DNA from 2 places in the Limnohabitans curvus genome. Region 2 is predicted to be linked to the other one. Evidence: predicted binding sites of a transcription regulator. Region 2 holds the regulator's gene; the other holds the start of a gene.

Region 1 (3,417 bases), 1.1 Mb from region 2:
CGCGCTCTTGCAGCTTCTCGCGGTCGTAGTCAGACGTGGCTTCTTCGATTTGCACGCGCACTTGTTTGACGCGGGCTTCGATGTCAGCAGCTGCACCAGCGCCGTCGATGATGATGGTGTTTTCTTTGCCCACTTCGATGCGCTTGGCTTGGCCGAGGTCAGCCAAAGTCACTTTTTCGAGGGTCAGGCCAACTTCTTCAGCGATCACTTTGCCGCCGGTCAAGATGGCGATGTCTTCCAACATGGCTTTGCGACGGTCACCAAAGCCAGGGGCTTTCACGGCCACCACCTTCAAGATGCCACGGATGGTGTTCACCACCAAAGTGGCCAAGGCTTCGCCTTCGACTTCTTCGGCAATGATCAGCAAAGGACGGCCAGCTTTGGCAACGGCTTCCAGTGTGGGCAGCAGATCGCGGATGTTGCTGATCTTTTTGTCGAACAACAACACGAAGGGGTTGTCCAGCAAAGCGGCTTGCTTTTCGGGGTTGTTGATGAAGTAAGGCGACAGGTAGCCGCGGTCGAATTGCATGCCTTCAACGATGTCGAGTTCGTTGTCCAAAGACTTGCCGTCTTCGACAGTGATCACGCCTTCTTTGCCCACTTTGTCCATGGCTTTAGCGATGATGTCGCCGATGCTGTGGTCGCTGTTGGCAGAGATCGAGCCGACTTGGGCGATTTCTTTGGTCGTTGTGGTGGCCTTGGTGGCTTTCTTCAACTCTTCGATCAAAGCTGCAACAGCCTTGTCGATGCCGCGCTTCAGGTCCATGGGGTTCATGCCTGCGGCCACGTACTTCATGCCTTCGCGCACGATGGCTTGAGCCAACACGGTAGCAGTTGTGGTGCCGTCGCCAGCGTTGTCAGACGTCTTGGAAGCGACTTCCTTGACCATCTGCGCGCCCATGTTTTGCAGCTTGTCTTTGAGTTCGATTTCCTTGGCCACAGACACGCCGTCTTTGGTCACGGTAGGGGCGCCGAACGAGCGCTCCAACACCACGTTGCGGCCTTTAGGGCCCAAAGTCACTTTGACCGCGTTGGCCAAAATGTTCACGCCTTCAACCATGCGTGCGCGGGCTTCGCCGCCGAAAATTACGTCTTTTGCTGCCATTTTTAAACTCCTAAATTCAATTAATCAGTTGAGGACAGAGCGAACAGGCGCTTCGCGCGTTGTTCGGTCTGTCCCGCAAGTTATTCCACTTATTCGACGACAGCGAACAGGTCTTCTTCTTTCATGACCAACAGTTCGTCACCAGCCACTTTGACGGTTTGGCCGCTGTATTTGCCGAACAACACGCGGTCGCCGACTTTCACGGTCAACGCTTTGGTCTCGCCTTTGTCGTTGGTTTTGCCTGGGCCAACGGCCAAAACTTCACCTTGATCAGGCTTTTCAGCAGCTGAATCAGGAATCACGATGCCAGAGGCGGTTTTTGTTTCGCTTTCGATACGTTTAACGATCACGCGGTCGCCGAGAGGACGAAGTTTCATTGCATCTCCAAATAGGAACTAAGGGTTTGAAAGCAAAGCGCCCAGACTGTCTGGACGCCGATAAAGCCACTGGCGGGGCGCTGTTAGCACTCCCCGCCATTGAGTGCTAATTTTAGGCCATCTTGATGAATTTCAAGAGGTCAGCCGCGCATAAGACGCGCTGTTTTGAGTTGTCGATGAAGCATTTGTAGTTAACCGTGTTGAATTTGTTGCTTTGTACGCTAGGCCCGATATGCTCTTGCGACGAGGTCATGGATGAAATTCACACGCATCACCCTTTCGATTTGCTGCGCATTGCTGTTGTCTGTGTCTGCCATGGCACAAGGGTTCAGCGTCAGCAGTTCAGCGCCGTCCCAGGTCGCGCACTTCAACCCAGAGCAAATTCGCGCGTTTGCGCAAAAGGTTGAGCGCACGCTGGCTGACACGGGGGCGCGCGTCGCCATCATTGCCAGAATGGGGCGACTGGCTTCTGAGCTGCCAGAAGGCATGCACTTCACGCATGTGGCGTTTGCCGTCCGTGGTGAGAAGTCGGTGGGCTATGTCATCCAAAACTTGTACCAGCTCGACGACCACCCCGATGTGAGTGCCCTCGTGCAAGATGTACCTGTTGAGTTTTTCAAAGGCGTGGTCACGCTGGAGTCTGGCTTGATCATTCCTTCGCCCGTGTTGCAAGACAAATTACTCAAGGTGATTGCCTCGCCGACTTACCAGCAGTTGCATCAGCGCGACTATTCGGTCATTGCCAACCCCTACACCCTGGGGCGACAAAACTGCACGGAGTTTGTGTTGGATGTGCTGAATGCGGCGATCTACCAAACCAGTGACATTCAGGCGATCAAAGCGTACGAAAAAGCCCATTTCGTCGCGCAGCCTGTGCATGTGAACCCATTCAAGCTCATGCTGGGGGCCATGTTGGATGCGGAGGTGTCGCTGTCGGACCACCGCGGTCTGCCCGTGACCGCTACTTTCGAGCGCCTTGCCGACTACCTACAAACGCACGACACGGGCGCTGCGGTCAAAAAGGTCTATTCGGACTGATGCATCCGCCCAATTGAAAAAGCGCCCCGAGGGGCGCTTTTTTTATTCGCTGCGACTTTGCGCGCAGCGAAGGTCAGCCATGACGCGGTAATCGGTCAAGGCGCTGTCCCACATGCGGGCTTCGCGGTCGGCTTTGAGCCAAGCCACAACTTGGCGTTTGCAGTATTTACCGAAGACCACCAAACACATCAAGATGGCGGCCCACAGCACGACCCAAGCGCCCAGCTCTTGGCCTTCTTGCGACGCGTCAACGATGTCATAGATCGAAGCGATGAGGCTCAAGGCGCCAAACATCAACAACACCGCGGCGTAAGTGCTTTCTTGCTGGAGACGTTGAACAACGTTTTTAGCTGATGCGTAGGCGCGCTCAAAGCGGGTGACGCCGGGGTGGCTGGTGGTGTAGCTGATGTTGACGAACGTGGTCATGGAAATCCTTAAATGTCTTTGTCAGACTGAAGTAAGGGCGAAGTATAGGGTTAACCCCTAATTCTTGCAAGCCCCTTGGAACAATGCCCGTTTGGCATGTCAGGCCATGGATGTATACCTATCATTTGTTAACAAAATGGTTACAAATAAGTTTTACAATCGTATTTGTAAATCTAAATAATTAATATTTAATTTACCTGTTTGTTCTTAACAGGCAGTTTTTTTGAACTCTGGCGCATTGCCAAATATTGAAATTGAAGGATATTTATGAAAACGATCAGCCGCGTGTTGGCTTCTCTCGTCTTGGTGGCTACGGCCGGTGTGGCTAGTGCCCAGTCTGCAGCAAAAGATTTTTATGTTGAAGGTGGCTTGGCGCCGATGAAGATTTCTGGTGAAGGCTTGGGCGTTACGCCATTGGCGGCGCGTTTGACTTTGGGGAAAAACATCAATGACAACTTGGCTGTTGAGGGT
Region 2 (3,417 bases):
CCAGCTGAGCTACAGCCGCTCTGGAAAACCGAAAGTATATCACAGATATTTGGTAGGGCGTCACGGACTTGAACCGTGGACCAAAGGATTATGAGTCCTCTGCTCTAACCAACTGAGCTAACGCCCCAACCGAAGCGACAGATTGTAGGGGCTATGCAAACTATCATTCTTCAAATGAAACTCTCTCCTAGAGCTCTCGGGCTCACCGCAGCGGTGGTGACGGTGTTGATTTGGTCATCGTTCATCGTCGTGGCGCGCGCCTCTGCTGCGCATCACCTGCTTCCCCTCGACATTGGTTTTCTGCGCATCATCGGCGCGGGATGCGTGCTGCTCCCTTGGGGCTGGTGGCTGATGCGTTCGCAGCGCCATTCGGGTGACCGCGTGGGTTCGCTGATGGGTTTGTCACCACTGCCCTTGCGCATCACGGTCTTGGCTGGGCTTTTCGGCAGCATGCTTTATGCAATGTTGGTTTATTCTGGTTTTTTCTTTGCGCCTGCAGCACACGCTTCTGTACTGATGCCTGGCAGCTTGCCACTGTGGACATCACTCTTGGCCCTCGTGGTGCTACACGATCACATCACCCGCGCACGCGCCATGGGCTTGGCTTGCATTGTGTTGGGCGATATGTTGGTGGGCGGTACAAGTTTGCTCAAAGCATTGGATGGCGGCGAGGTTTGGAAAGGTGATGTGATGTTTATGTCGGCAGCCTTTTGCTGGGCTTGCTACAGCGTGCTGGTACGCCGCCATGCGCTAGAGCCCGTGCGCGCCACCATCGCCATCACGGCTTTTTCTTGCGTGGGCTTTGTGCCGGTTTATGGTTTGGCCGCTTACGCAGGCTGGGTGCCTACACACTTAGACACAGCCCCTGTTTCTGAGATGTTGTTTCAAGCCATATTCCAAGGCGTAGGTTCTGTCGTGATTTCAGGCATCACCTTTAACGTGATGATTCGTCACTATGGCCCCGTGCGCTCCACCATGATCACGGCGCTGGTGCCGGGCTTGTCAGCACTGGGGGCGGTGGTGTTTTTGAATGAACCGATGAGCCTCAACTTGATTGCAGGTCTTGCCCTGGTGACTTGCGGTATTTTGTTTGGCGTACGTTTGCCAAAAACTTAAACGCCCTATTTGTGGCTGAGGGCGTTGCTCACCAACTTGGACGTGATGTCCACAATTTGAATCATCCGGTCGTAAGCCATGCGCGTGGGGCCTATGACGCCCAGCGTACCCACCACGAGGCCGTCTACCTCGTAGGGAGCGCTCACCACCGACAGCTCTTCCATCGGCACGATTTTGCTTTCGCCGCCGATGTAAATACGGACACCTTCGGCCTGAGCGGAGCTATCGAGCAAACGCACCAGCTGTGCTTTTTGTTCAAACAAATCAAAAGCACGGCGCAGGTTGCCCATGTCGCTGGAAAAGTCACTCACCGACAGCAAATTACGTTCGCCACTGACCACCACATTGTCTTGCGCTTGGGTCAAGGCCTCGGTGCTTACCTGCACCGCGGCTTGCATCAAGGTGGCAATTTCGCCCCGCAGTGATTCCACCTCGGCCAAGAGTTTTTCGCGCACCTGCTCAATCGCCATGCCCGCGAAATGGTGGTTCAAATAGTTAGATGCTTCCACCAACTGCGAGGCCGAGTAGTCGGTTTCGGTGAACAGCACGCGGTTCTGCACATCGCCCTCGGGCGACACGATGATGACCAACAAACGCCGGTCCGACAGACGTAAAAACTCAATGTGGCGAAACACCGAGCTGCGGCGCGGCGCAATCACCACCCCCACAAAATGCGACAAATCAGACAGCAGATGTGCGGCATTGGCGATCACTTTTTGCGGCTGATCTGGGGCCAACGTCGGGGTTTGCATGTGGCTGCGCTCAGCGGTGAGCATGGTGTCCACAAACAGGCGATAGCCCAGCGCCGTGGGAATGCGCCCTGCTGAGGTGTGGGGGCTGGCAATGAGGCCCAACTCCTCCAAATCCGACATCACATTGCGGATGGTCGCGGGCGACAACTCGATGCCCGTGGCGCGAGACAACGTGCGCGATCCGACGGGTTGCCCGTCAGCGATGTAGCGCTCTACCAGCGCTTTGAGCAATAACTTGGCGCGATCGTCTAGCATGGTCATCCTGTTGTCGAATTTTAGTGATGTAATTTGCCTATGAAATCGAAGTTTCGTCAGATTGCCTTGCTTGGGAAATACCACTTGAACTCGGGTTCAAGCGCTAACCCATCTTCCCGCAAAACCCTAGAGGAAATTGCGCAGTTCTTGCACACGCTGGGCTGTGAAGTCATCCTAGAGCATGACACAGCAGCCGGCTCGGGCCTGAGTGGCTACACGGTGATGGGCATCGAAGAAATTGGCACATCTTGCGACTTGGCCATTGTGCTGGGTGGCGACGGCACCATGCTGGGCTACGCCCGCCAACTGGCACCACACAACGTACCGCTCATTGGTATCAACCAAGGTCGCTTGGGCTTCATCACTGACATTCCTTTGAATGAAGTCAAAAACACACTGACCGCCATGCTGGGCGGCGGCTATGAGGAAGACCGCCGCGCATTGATGCGCGCCAAGGTATGGCGCGATGGCCATTGCGTGTTCAATGCCTTGGCCCTGAACGACGTGGTGGTCAACCGTGGCGCCACCAGCGGCATGCTGGAAGTACGCGTCGCCATTGATGGCCGGTTTGTGGCGAACCAGCGCGCTGACGGCGTCATCATTGCAACGCCCACAGGCTCTACCGCTTACTCTCTATCCGTCGGCGGCCCGCTGCTGCACCCGTCCTTGCCGGCCTGGGTCATGGCACCGATTGCACCGCACACACTGTCCAACCGCCCCATCGTGCTGTCCGACACCGGCGAGGTGACGATTGACCTGGTGGCTGGCCGTGACGCCAGTGCTAACTTTGACATGCAGTCACTCGCATCACTGCTGATTGGCGACCGCATCACGGTGAAGCGCTCCAACTACCACGCCACCTTTTTGCACCCACGCGGCTGGAGCTATTACGACACCTTGCGTCAAAAACTGCACTGGAACGAGGGTGTGGCATGAGTCTGCAGCACATCGTTTTGCGCGATTTTGTGATCGTGCGCGAGCTGGATCTCGACTTGTCGAGCGGTTTTTCTGCGCTCACCGGCGAGACCGGTGCTGGCAAATCGATTTTGATTGACGCCTTGCAACTGGTGCTGGGCGCACGTGCTGAAAGCAGCGTGGTGCGCGAAGGTGCCGCCCGTGCCGAGATTTGCGCTGAGTTCGACACCAGATCCGACATCTTGCAATGGCTAGACGACGAAGGTTTTGCTGACATCACTGCCACTGACCCCCTGCTGCTCAAACGCACCATTGACGCGCAAGGCAAAAGCCGGGCATGGATCAACGGCAGTCCCGCCACCGCCACCCAGCTGCGCGC

Evidence for each region. The regulator HrcA, encoded in region 2, represses chaperone genes, less so after heat shock. The targets are predictions, from matches to a motif close to TTAGCACTCNNNNNNNNNGAGTGCTAA.
Region 1: a site for HrcA is predicted at 1,566-1,592, ahead of groES (co-chaperone GroES). Genes of this name have one in related genera too.

Annotation. Positions count from the first base shown of each region.
Region 1 covers NZ_NESP01000001.1:1,755,801-1,759,217, forward strand. Annotated here, with positions in the region: gene groL (chaperonin GroEL) at 1-1,105, opposite strand, end outside; gene groES (co-chaperone GroES) at 1,195-1,482, opposite strand; gene B9Z44_RS08840 (DUF2145 domain-containing protein) at 1,738-2,520, shown strand; gene B9Z44_RS08845 (hypothetical protein) at 2,563-2,946, opposite strand; gene B9Z44_RS08850 (porin family protein) at 3,214-3,417, shown strand, end outside.
Region 2 covers NZ_NESP01000001.1:665,373-668,789, forward strand. Annotated here, with positions in the region: tRNA gene B9Z44_RS03245 (tRNA-Arg) at 1-19, opposite strand, end outside; tRNA gene B9Z44_RS03250 (tRNA-Ile) at 51-127, opposite strand; gene B9Z44_RS03255 (DMT family transporter) at 175-1,116, shown strand; gene hrcA (heat-inducible transcriptional repressor HrcA) at 1,122-2,123, opposite strand; gene B9Z44_RS03265 (NAD kinase) at 2,163-3,059, shown strand; gene recN (DNA repair protein RecN) at 3,056-3,417, shown strand, end outside.